One region of the Psychrobacillus psychrodurans genome, then DNA from elsewhere that is predicted to be linked to it. Evidence: riboswitches for the same ligand, from Rfam matches in the RefSeq annotation. Region 1 holds a riboswitch; the other holds the start of a gene.
The links. Region 1 has a riboswitch for preQ1 ahead of queF (preQ(1) synthase). Riboswitches for the same ligand answer to the same signal wherever they lie in the genome.
Positions count from the first base shown of each region.

Region 2: it holds a riboswitch for preQ1, as region 1 does, so the genes downstream of both, ACQCPR_RS15650 (QueT transporter family protein) here and queF (preQ(1) synthase) in region 1, are expected to answer to the same signal.

Region 1 is NZ_CP189791.1:352,903-359,417, forward strand. It holds gene ACQCPR_RS01810 (DUF3427 domain-containing protein) at 1-1,866, opposite strand, end outside; gene ACQCPR_RS01815 ((deoxy)nucleoside triphosphate pyrophosphohydrolase) at 1,900-2,298, opposite strand; PreQ1 riboswitch class I at 3,073-3,119, shown strand; gene queF (preQ(1) synthase) at 3,251-3,751, shown strand; gene queC (7-cyano-7-deazaguanine synthase QueC) at 3,986-4,657, shown strand; gene ACQCPR_RS01830 (VUT family protein) at 4,654-5,193, shown strand; gene ACQCPR_RS01835 (hypothetical protein) at 5,810-6,433, shown strand.
Region 2 is NZ_CP189791.1:3,157,084-3,163,598, reverse strand. It holds gene ACQCPR_RS15660 (ABC transporter permease) at 1-502, shown strand, start outside; gene ACQCPR_RS15655 (glycine betaine ABC transporter substrate-binding protein) at 507-1,400, shown strand; gene ACQCPR_RS15650 (QueT transporter family protein) at 1,443-1,925, opposite strand; PreQ1 riboswitch class I at 1,935-1,979, opposite strand; gene ACQCPR_RS15645 (MBL fold metallo-hydrolase) at 2,095-3,297, shown strand; gene ACQCPR_RS15640 (DUF3006 domain-containing protein) at 3,284-3,529, shown strand; gene ACQCPR_RS15635 (CD3324 family protein) at 3,772-4,035, shown strand; gene ACQCPR_RS15630 (FusB/FusC family EF-G-binding protein) at 4,185-4,826, shown strand; gene ACQCPR_RS15625 (NUDIX hydrolase) at 4,846-5,487, shown strand; gene ACQCPR_RS15620 (LysM peptidoglycan-binding and 3D domain-containing protein) at 5,544-6,110, opposite strand; gene dapF (diaminopimelate epimerase) at 6,500-6,515, opposite strand, start outside.

The sequences.
Region 1 (6,515 bases):
GTACAATTTCAACTTTTTATTATCAATTGCATCAAAAATACGTTTTTTAGCAATTTCTTCAAAATTTATTGTTGAAACTCCTTGGATATAGTCAGTGTTAACCGTTTTACGTCGAACATTATCCTTGTTCATGGATTGATCGCCTGAAAGGGCAATTGGGATTAGATAGTTGTTTTTATAATTACCGATGAAATCAATAATAGTAACATACTCTTTTTCATTATGCTTGCGTAATCCACGTCCCAATTGCTGAATGAAAATTATACTTGATTGTGTTTGACGAAGCATGATAATTTGGTTTAAAAAAGGAATATCAATACCCTCGTTAAAAATATCCACCGTTAAAATATAATCTAGCTCGTATCGTTCTAATTTACGAATAGCATCTTCTCTTTCAAATTGTGAATTATCACCAGTAAGGGCAGTAGTTTTTAATCCTTGGGTATTTAACTCTGCTGAAAGAGCATGTGATTCTTGTTTAGAACTACAGAAAATTAATCCACGTACTCTCTTCCCAGAATACCCATAGTAATTAATTTTTTCGAGGATATGGTGGACACGTTCATGCGATATAAGGTGCTGCAAGGTAGATGTATCATCGATTATTTCCCCATTCCTCTCATAATCTGTCACACCAAAGTAATGAAATGGACAAAGCATTTCTTCTTCAAGAGCAGCCTGTAGTCGAATTTCATAAGCGATATTGTAATCAAAGAGCTCAAAAATGTTAAAACTGTCCGTACGTTCAGGAGTGGCTGTCATTCCAAGTAAGAAATCGGGTTCAAAGTAATTAATAATATTCAGGTAAGAATCTGCACCTGCACGATGTACTTCATCTATTAAAATATAGTCGAATTCATCTTTTGGGAACTGTTGTAAATGTGATTGCGATGATAGAGTTTGAACTGTTGCAAATAAGTATCTAGCACCTGTATCTTTAGAATTACCCGAAAGTAATCCGTAATCATCGGGGTGTCCACCTAATATTTTTTGGTAATCTTGAAGTGCCTTCTTCAAAATTTGTTCTCTATGTACAACGAATAGCATTTTTTTAGGTGTGAAGTTACGAACATCAAAAGCAGATAGATATGTTTTTCCTGTACCAGTAGCAGAGATTATTAATCCCTTTTTAGCACCGTTTTCACGAAGAGTTCTTAACTGTTTCAGAGCGTCTATTTGCATTTTATTTGGCTGAATAGTAAGACTATCGGATAAACTGTTTGTGAGATAGTCTGTGTTCAATTCAAATACATTTGAGGATGCCTGTTTAATGAAAGGCTGTTGTTCATAATTAAGATTGTAATGATTAATCCAATCTATAGTTAAAGGGATAGCCTCGCTCCAAGCCTCTTCAAATTGATTTTTAAAATGATGAATGATTTCTCCATCTTCTAAAGAAGTTAAATAGACATTCCATTCATAATTAGCTTTTAAAGCGCTATCCGTTAAATTTGAGCTTCCTACTATTAAAGAATAATAGTCTTTGTGTTCAAATATATATCCCTTAGAGTGGAAGCCTTTGACGCCAGTTAGACGGACTTCTACATTTTCAAGTTTTAATAGTTCTTTAAACATTTTGGGTTGATTGAAATTTAGAAAAGTAGACGTTAGAATACGGCCTTTTATACCTTTTAGCTGAAGATCGAATAGCATAGTTTTTAATGTAGCTAAACCACCCTCGGTAATAAAAGCTACGGAAAAAGTGAAGGTTTCGCATGTTTTCATTTCTTGAAGAAGTGTAGATAGAACATTTTCATGAGCTTTATTTGATAGTAGCTTAGGCTTAAACTGTCCTGTTACTGGATTACTTTGATCGATAAATCCTTTATATAATGAATTCTTCATTTTGCGAATCAATTGTTCCATATTAATCACGTCATTTCATTCATATTTTCCGAATTACATTTTTTCACTTACTATTTTTTCAACTGCAGGAATATCAGCAGCTGCAAAATTAAGCTTATGTAAGTTTTCCCGAGTAACCCACCTAGTGTCGGCATGCTCTGCTGCAATAGGGATACCTTCTAATAGTTTTGCTTTATAAGTTTCTAGTCTAACGATAAATTTTTCGTATTCATAAGTAGTATCTTCAACCTTATGACCAATCTCAATTGCACAATTAAATTCCTCTGTAATTTCTCGCTGTAAAGCCTGCTCTGGAGTTTCTCCGGACTCAATTTTTCCACCAGGAAATTCCCAAAGATTTGGAAGTGACATTGACGGACTTCTTAACGCACAAAATATTTCATGCTGATTATTTTCAATAATTGCCCCAACAACATGGACTAACTTTTTCATTAAATTATCACCCTAAATTTATTTTATATCTTTATCATATCTGATTTTAGAGTAATGAACAGCAAGAAACATCAAATGATTTTAATTAACTGATTATTTCGTGTTTTATTTATTAAGTAAAACCATACAGATTCTAATACAATTTAGCAAAAGGAGATTGGGGGGGCATGTAATTATAGTTTAGGTTACAAAACAATAGCTGCATACAATAATAGCTACTCTGTACTCAAGACTTAAGGATAATGTATGGAAGGAAGATGAAATACCATTCCTCCCGATTGTGGAAATTTAATAAATGAAGGATTTTTAAACTGAAGGAACACAGAATTGTAGTAGAGATTGCCAGTAGAAAATAATTAAGTGGTAAGAGTATTTAGCCTTACTCAAGGATAGTAATGGGACACTTTATAGACAAGCTGAAATTAAATACAAAAAGTAGATATCTCCACATAAGTAGAGGTATCTACTTTTCTATGTTTCTGAGTCTCTTTGATAATCTAAATCTCTCCTAGGCTAAGATAGTTTGTAATATTAACTTTAATAACTCTTCTGTTGTTTCTGGTAATTGTTCAGGTAAGTAAAGTTGATGTTTCATTATTGTTCCTCCTTTAATCTCTTATTCTATTAACAATATAGTCAATATAGTTTGAGTTTATGCATGATATTATAAAAAAATTTGAATCTCTTAAAATAAGATTTGAATATCTAATGACTAAAATACCTATTTGACGTTTTGGTCAATATTCTATAATATGATTGAGTACCCGTACTTGACCGGGAGAGGTTCATAGCTAATACCCTCTATAAAAAACTATGGATACATGACTATTCGCCATGTCCATATATTTTGGACGTGGCTTTTTTTGTTTTTATCCTTTTGTTTGTATAGATTGGTTTATGAAACCTCTTTTGAAAGTGTTGGGAAACATTTTTAATAGGAGGTTTTTTTATTATGTCTGGAAGAAGTCATGATGAAGGTTTGAAGGATTTAACATTGTTAGGTAATCAAGGCACAAAATATTCATTTGATTATGCACCTGAGGTATTGGAGTCGGTAGATAATATGCATTCTACTCGGGATTATTTTGTGAAGTTTAATTGTCCTGAATTCACAAGTTTATGCCCAATTACAAATCAGCCCGATTTTGCAACGATGTATATCTCGTATATTCCGGATAAAAAAATTGTAGAAAGTAAATCGTTAAAATTGTATTTGTTCAGCTTTAGAAATCACGGAGATTTCCATGAGGACTGTGTGAACATTATCATGAACGATTTAATTGAATTGTTAGATCCAAGGTATATCGAAGTTTGGGGTAAATTCACACCACGCGGAGGTATTTCGATTGATCCGTGGTGTAACTATGGAAGACCGGGGACGAAGTATGTAGAAATGGCGGATTTTCGATTGATGAACCACGATCTTTATCCAGAGAAAATTGATAATCGATAATTGAATAGTCCTTTTGAAGGAAGAGGTTTTAGCTACCCTCTTTAGAAAAGCGGAAGTGCCTATGTAAGTCCCGAAAAGCGCTGGAAGGGTTACACGTAAAGGCTTCTTTATGCCTTTACTGAAAGCCTGAAGCGACTCGAGGGGCTAGGCGCTGAAGCTAGACAATTTAAAAAAACTAAGAAGATAACAGCATTCTTTCTTGGGTGCTGTTTTTCAGTATAAGGGAGTTTGCGGATGAAGCAGGAAAAGGCAATTATAGTGTTTAGTGGTGGTCAGGATAGCACGACCTGTCTGTTTTGGGCGAAGGAACGTTTTAAAGAAATCGAGGTAGTGACGTTTGATTATGGGCAAAGACATAGTCTTGAAATTGAATGTGCAAAAGAGATAGCGAAGGAACTCGGTGTAAAGCATCACATACTGGATATGTCACTTTTAAACCAGCTTGCACCGAATGCATTGACGCGAGATGACATAAAAGTAGAGGACGGAGGAAAAGGTGAATTGCCGTCGACTTTTGTACCTGGTCGGAATTTGCTCTTTTTATCTTTTGCCGGTGTTTTAGCTATCCAGGTCGGAGCAAAGCATATCGTAACTGGCGTGTGTGAGACTGATTTTAGTGGCTATCCAGATTGTCGTGATATTTTCGTGAAGTCATTAAACGTAACGCTAAATCTTACAATGGATTCTACTTTTGTGATTGAAACACCACTCATGTGGTTGAACAAGGCACAAACATGGGAGCTGGCAGATCAACTTGGAGCACTAGAGTTTGTCCAAAAGAAAACGTTGACCTGTTATAACGGAGTAATAGCAGATGGCTGTGGGAAGTGCCCGGCGTGTAAGCTGAGAAATAAAGGACTGAACGAGTACTTGAGTTCAAAATCTACTAAAGGAGTAATAGCATGAGAATCTTATTTTATTTAATATCAATAGTGACTGCTAATGTCGTGACAGCAGCTTTTGCACCATTAGAGTTTGCCATGTTTATCGTCCCTATGGGAACACTTTTCGTGGGAGCTACTTTTATTTTCCGAGACCTTGTACAAAATAAATATGGGAGAGCAAAAACCTACTTATTTATTTTTGTGGCTTTAGCATTTTCTGCACTAGCCTCATTTATATTGGGGGATACTTTATTAATTGTACTTGCTTCGGCAATTTCATTTGTTGTAGCTGAAACAGCAGATACAGAGATTTACACAAGACTAAAATTACCAATGGCATGGCGAGTATTCTATAGTGGGATAGTTGGCGGATTCCTAGATTCTGTAATTTTTGTTGTAATTGGCTTAAGTCCTCTTGGAGCAAATTTTCTTCCATGGGAAGCAGTTCCAGCTGCTATTGTAGGGCAAATTATCGTGAAAACGGTTATTCAGATGATTGGGGCACTTATTTTGAATCAAGTAGTAATAGTAAAGGAGAAGCGTCTTCTGTCTGAATGATTTTATGAAAAGTTTCATAGTATAAATAGCCTTCCGAGTAGGTTTGGAAGGCTATTTCTTAGGTCATCTCAACATATTTACTCCTAGGTATAAATTTTATATTTTCTTTTTCAATTATAAAATGTTTACGTGATATCAGAAAAGTAGAACTCGTTAATTGAAGCGGAAGGTGGCGACTCCAGCGGGAACAGCGCGAGCTGAGAGCCCCACAGGAAAGACATTGGTCGAACTTTGTTTGAACAGTGTCTTTGCGACGAGTAATCGCAGGAGCATATGTTTTCGTAGTGACGAGGAGATTGAAGCCGTGCCCGCGGAAAGCGTCCACCTGGAGCGGAAAACAACGTTGTTTAGATTTCATTATTTAATATGCTGTTATAGAAATTGATTGTTAAATAGTCAACCAAACTCCCCTGAGAAGAACCGTCTATTCTATTTGACCACTGGTGCTAAAACACCAATTGTCTTTTTCATTAAACTAAGTTTCTAAATGCTTGTCTAGACGTCTTTGAAAACGGACGCAGCATAATGCATGAAATGATGTGGTTACTTGAATAACCTAGTAATCTCCTATAAACTAATAATTACCATAAAGATACAATTGAGGAGTGAAATGCCGATGGAAATTTCTATTACAAAAGCTTTACGCGAGTTAAAGACATTGGATGCACGCATATTAAAGAAGATTAACGAGACAACTTTCGCAGCATCTAAAAAACCAAAAGAGAATATTCGTGGTTTTAAGACTGTTGAGGCGTTTGAAAAGGAAGCCAAAGAAAGTATACAATCTATAAAAGATTTAATGGATCGTAGAAAGCAAATCAAAAAATCGATTGTAGAATCTAATGCAAGAACTGTTGTTGAAGTATCTGGAGTCAAAATGACGGTGGCGGATGCAATTGAGCGTAAAAACTTTATTGAAATCGAAAAAACACTCCTTCGTAAAATGAATACCGATTATGCTCAGTCTCAAGAAAAGGTAGAAGTTAATAACGAAATTGCCCAAGATAGATTAGACACTCAGTTAAATAACATGATTTCAAAAGATGGTAAAACAGACTTAACTGCGGTTGAAGGGTACAAAAAGTTGTTTTGGGAATCCGAGGAAACTAAATTAATTGACCCAATTCATGTAAAAGAAATCGCAACAAAGATGGCTTTAGATATTGAGTCTTTTGAAGATGACGTGGATGTAGCTCTAAGTGAAATTAATGCACGCACGTTAATCACTATTAAACAATAAATATCTTAAGAACTTTTTGCTGTTATAGCGAAAAAGAAGAAAGTTTCCCCGTTTGCAGGGTCTGGGTAAATCCCTGCTCCCA
Region 2 (6,515 bases), 1.2 Mb from region 1:
TAGAATAGCTGAGCCAGTTATAGGAATCACCGCAATCTTTCAGACAATACCAAGCTTAGCGCTATTCGGTTTCCTAGTTCCGTTAATAGGGATTGGCGCTAAAACAGCTTTGATTGCCTTAATCATTTACGCCCTCTTACCTATTTTACGTAATACATATACTGGTATTTCAAATATTGATGAATCTATGATTGAGGCTGGAAGAGGAATGGGCATGACGAAGAGTCAGCTTCTGTGGCAGATTGAATTTCCACTTGCTTTGCCATTTATAATGGCAGGTATTCGAACTGCCACAGTTCTTACTGTAGGAATTGCTACACTAGCAACATTTGTTGGAGCAGGAGGGTTAGGGGATGTAATTTACCGTGGATTGCAATCTTACAATAATTCGCTTGTTTTAGCTGGAGCATTACCCGTTGCATTATTAGCAATTTTGTTTGATCTGATATTGAAATGGATTGAGAAAAAGGCTACACCAAAAGGAATGAATACTGGAGGATGATGGGATGAAAAAGTTAATGGGGATAATGGGACTTGCAGGAGTTTTACTTTTAAGCGCTTGCTCGGATTCTGAGGAAACATTAGTAATTAGTGGGAAACCGTGGACGGAGCAATTTATACTACCACAGATTTTAGGGCAATATATTGAACAGAATACAGATATTAATGTGGAATATAAAGAGGGTCTGGGAGAAGTAGCAATTATGACTCCTGCTTTGGAAAAAGGCGATATTGATCTATACGTGGAGTATACTGGCACAGGTTTAAAGGATGTGTTGAAGGAGGAATCTGAGGTAGGAGAAAGCTCAGATAGTGTGTTGGAAAAAGTTAGAAAAGGTTATGAGGAACAGTTTGATGCTACGTGGTTAAGTCCACTTGGATTTGAAAATACCTATACATTAGCTTATACGAAAGATAATGAGTACAGTGCAGAAACTTACTCTGATTTAGTGGAAGCTTCTAAAACCGGGGGGATGGTATTTGGGGCACCACATGCATTTTATGAAAGAAAGGGAGATGGCTTTGACGATCTAATAAACACGTATCCATTTGTTTTTTCAGAAACACAAAGCCTAGATCCAAATGTAATGTATGAAGCGTTGAAAAATGGCGATGTCGATGTTATACCAGCGTTTACGACTGATGGACGTATTGAACGATTTGATTTGCAAACGACAAAGGATGATTTAGGGTTTTTCCCTAAGTATGATGCAGCTCCAGTCGTGCGTATGGATGCTCTAGAAAAGTTTCCCGAGCTAGAAGATGTGCTAAACGAGTTAGCAGGTAAAATATCGGAAGAAGATATGCTGAAAATGAACGCAAGAGTGGATATTGATGGTGATAAGCCGGAGGATGTAGCTCATGACTTTTTAGTTGAGAAAGGATTAATAGAAAAATAAAAAAACACCCGGTTCTAGTTTTTTAGAATCGGGTGAAATTATTTAGATTAGCGTCTTAAAATTTAGTCGTTTATCTAAAGCAATAATAATCGGAATACCGACAGCTAATACGGTGAATTCACCAGCTGCAACGGTCAACCATGTATAGAAGAATGGAAAATCTAGCGCGAGCATTAGTTCAAATGCGATAATACACATGGTAAATGTAAAGAGAACTGTATTAATAACCATGCGTGCTATGTTTCCTTTTACATACTTAGTCGCTAAAATCGTTAATGATAGCGTAATGATAGAATGCGCTACTCCAAATGTTAAGTCGTAAGCAGCCATTGGAGAGAACATGTTTGTGATGAATACTCCTAATACAATTCCAAAAAAGTATTTTTTATTAAATACGATTAAGTGATTAAACATCTCCGCAATACGAAACTGTACTGCACCAAATGCAAAAGGAGCCACTAGTAGAGATACCGCCACATAAAGAGCGGCAATAACACCAGTTACTGCTATAGTCTTTGTTTTCATTTTATTCATTTCTCCTTAGTTTTTTTCCGTGGGAGGTTCTCGAACCACGTTAGTTTTCACAAAGAGTTATTCTATGCGAATTGTTATCAACTGTCAAGGGAAATTGTAATATATGAATATTGTAATCCTATGATAGAATGGAACACAGCAACGAAAAGGAAGGTTTTTTATGAGAAAGATAGTAATGATAATTTGTATTTGTATAGTATTTTTACTTTGTGGTTGTACTATAAATCAGCAAGCGAACACGACAATAGAAACTTCTCAGACACCTGTAGGGGCTAGTAATAAAATGAAAGTCCATTTTCTAGATGTAGGACAAGGTGACTCTATATTCGTACAATCTCCGAATGGTAAAAATTTACTAGTAGATGGAAGTACAAAAGACGCTGGAAAAGAAGTAGTAGCTTATTTAAAATCGCATGATGTCGAGAAACTCGATTATGTAGTAGCGACACATCCAGATGCTGATCACATCGGCGGACTTATTTCCGTTTTGAACTCTATCTCTATAAAAAACTTTGTGGATTCAGGTAAAGTACATACCTCTCAAACGTATGAGGAAATGCTTCAGCTTATTTTAGATAAAAACATACCGTTCATTGTGCCAAATATTGGAGATGCGATTCCCCTAGATGATGATTTAGATATTACTGTGTTAAATGTTGGAGAAGAATCAGATGATAATAATGAAGCATCTATTGTCTTAAAAGTAACTTATGGGGAAGTTTCCTATTTATTGATGGGGGACGCAGATATTCGTATAGAGAAAGAAATATTAGAACAGTCGAACGTAAAGTCAACTGTATTGAAAGCAGGACATCATGGTTCAGACACGAGTAGCTCGGAAGATTTTATACAGGCAGTAAAACCAGAAGTTACGATTCTTAGCTATGGGAAAGATAATTCCTATGGGCATCCAGATGCAGAGGTCAAGTCAAGGTTGGAGCGGATTAGTTCACAAATATATGGCACTGCAGTAGTTGGCAATATAGTTGTGGAAACAGATGGAGTAGATTATAACGTATTGACAGATGGAAACGTAGAACCAACTGAAATTGCTGATACCGTAACTGAAGGGATTAATATTTCAAGTAAAGACCTCCGAGGTGAAATAGTAGGCATTACCAATTCTGGTGGTACTACTGTTAGTTTAAAGGATTGGCAATTAGTTTCCGTAGCGGGCAATCAAACATTCAAGTTTCCAAACATAAGCTTACTGGCTGGGGAGACGATTTACGTCACAAGTGGTCCGGAAGCAAAAGAAAGTTCGGGCTATTTGAAATGGACGAAGGGACAAATGTGGAGAAATGATGGCGATGCAGCTACATTATTAAATAGCAAAGGAGAGGTTGTGAGTGAATTTGAATAAATACACGTTAGACCGTTTCGAAGGGGACTTTGCAGTCTTTTTGAAATACCCAAATGAAACCGAGAGCCTTCAAATTCATTGTTCTGATTTAAAAGCTAGCCTAAATCAAGGGGACATAGTGAATATTTCAGTAATACAAGATAAATATGAAATTGAGCTACTTAGTGAACAAACAATGGACCAAAAGGAAAGGATCAGCCAATTACTTAAACAATTAAAAAAAAGAAACTGAGCGAAATTACACTATGTAGGTTTTTAAAAATTTCTACTTGTATTAAAATAGGAAGTAGCGCAACTTGGAGGTGAGCAGAATGGCAAAAAGTATAAAATTGCTAGACAGTGCAACGCCTCATGCAAAGCCTAATGATGGAAAGGCGAACTTTGTATGAGAAGCTATAAATTAAATTATATCGCCATTTCATAATGTTGGCTTTGCACCTTATTTAAATAGTAAAAATAAGGAGCGAGCGTAAAATGACATATATCAAGGCAACTTCCGTTTTACCTGAGGAGCTAGTGAAGGAAATTCAAAAGTATATTCAAGGGGAAACGATTTATATTCCAAAGCCGGGAAAAACTTATAAACAATGGGGAACAGTTTCAGGTGAAAGGAAACGTATCGATGAGCGAAATAATTCTTTAAAGAAAGCGTATAGAAATGGTGTTTCTATGGGACAGCTTGCAAATGAGTATTATCTCTCGGTCGAAACTGTTAAGAAAATTGTTTATACAAAGTAAAAGAATATACTGGTAGCTCATTTAGGGGCTATCAGTTTTTTTTGTATTCATATGGTGAAAATAATTCCTAATCATCTTATCCATTTATTAATCAATTATTATTCGATACAATTGAACTAACGAAAATAATTGTGAATGGAGAGGTAAATATGAATCCTTTCATTAGAAGTGACCAATACAACTATATAAAAAAACAGACACAGGCATTGGTAAATGGACATGCAACGGTAAATGATCGTGGAGTATTAAATGCCCTAAGAGCACTGTCATTAGAGAAAGTACTTGGGCTATTTGAGGAATCTACAGAAGATCAAAAAAGCCTATTGAATCCAATTGTAGAAATAAAAGAAAAATTAGAAGCAGAAAGTTTTTTAGAAACCCTAAAGCCTTATGTTATCCCCTTTAAAGAGATAAGCGAGACTGCTATCAAAAAGATTTTTCCGAAAGCGAAGAAACTCAAAATTCCTTCATTAGAGAATATAGACTTTAAAGAATTATCTTATTTAGGCTGGTTGGATAAAGGGTCCAATAAAAAATTTCTTGTTATTGAATACAAAAATAAATTAGTAGGAATTTCTGGGGGTTATAAAAACTCCAATAAAAAAGGGATTTGTGCATTATGTAATCGAACTGAAGAAATTGGAATGTTTACTTCATCGGTCAAGGGCATGACTCAGGATGCATTTATAACGCGAGGAAATTATATTTGCCAAGATAGTCAAAAATGTAATGAGAACATCATTTCCTTGGACAAATTAAATCAATTTGTAGAGCTAATTGAAAATAAATAAATAAATTAAGAGGGATTATATGGAGCAGGAGCTACTAAAAGTATTTAACGAGCAGCATCAGCAAATAGGTGTAGATACCCGAGAGGAAATTCATCGTCTTGGTTTATGGCATGAAACATTTCAATGCTGGTTCATTGGTAACCATGAAGGAAAACAATATGTTTACTTACAATTACGCAGCAATTTGAAGAAGGATTATCCGGGATTGTTGGATATTACTGCCGCGGGTCATTTATTGGAAAGTGAATCAGTTTTTGATGGGATACGCGAGGTAAAAGAAGAGCTTGGAATTGATATCATTTTTGAGGAATTGTATTCACTTGGTGTTATAAAATACTCTGTTACGACGGATGATTTAATAGATAATGAATTAGCACATGTATTTTTATACGACTGCGTATTGGATTTGGAACAATTTACTCTACAGGTTGAGGAAGTGTCTGGCGTAGTAAGAGTGGAGCTAACTCAATTTGTGAGTTTATGGCAGAGTGAAATAGAGGAAATAGAGATTATCGGTTTCGAGGTAGAGGAAGATGGAACAAGAAGACCAATTCATCACATGGTTGATAAAGAGAGCTTTGTACCACATGAACAATCCTACTATGAAGTAATATGCGAAGAAATGATTTCTTTTACATCAAAAAACCAACTTTCTAGTTAAGAAGGTTGGTTTTATCTATGTCTAACTCCACACAAGTCGACGCTTGCACTTTTCTATTATTCTAAGATTTTAACTTTGACACTTTTACGACCCCATTTATAGGCTTCGCTTTTCGATGAAAAAAATACATCTATTTTATTCCCTTTGATTGCACTACCTGTATCTCCAGCTACTGCGTATCCATAACCTTCGACATAAACTTTGGTGCCAAGTGGAATTACTTTTGGATCTACTGCGATGACTTTTACATCTGGATTGCGTTTAAGGTTAATACCTGTGCTAGTGACACCAGAGCATCCGTTACAAGTTGCTGTGAATGCACTTGCAGAGACAACAATCTCTTTAACTACTTTATCATCTGTCGTTCTAGAGGGAGTTTTCTTTTTCTTCGCAGCAGTAGCCGCTTTTGATGATATTTTTAAACTTTGATTGAGTTTGATCGTATCTGATTTTAGATTATTCCAAGACTTTAAAGTTGATACAGATACTTTGTGTGTTTTAGCAATTTTATACAAAGTATCTCCTTTTTGTACAGTGTAAGTTGAAGATGCGGCTAGGCTTGTGCTTGTCCCGCTAACCAATAGTGCAAATGTGATGATGAGTGTCCAAAGAATTCTTCTCAAATACTCTACCCCTTGCTTTTTCAGTCTAAGCACATCTTACCAATACTTTGTTACGAGAATATTACGACAACTTGGCAATGTCATTACAATTCTTAATAATTTTACAAACCTAAATTAACATTAGTAGATTATAGTCTATTAAAGAGATTGACGATTTATACCAATGTAATTAAAAATTATAGCCCATAAAATTTTCAACATAGCCCATAACTCCACTCTATTAATCGATAAATTGAAAGACAGTCCATGAGTTTCTAAATTTAGCCCATAACCGCTCACTAATAGCTCATAAACTAAACAACATAGCCCTTAACTCATCCACACTTATATAACATAAAAAGAACCTCACTAGTTTTCGCTAGAAAGGCTCTCCCTCTATCATCTTAATACTACACTTCAATCTCA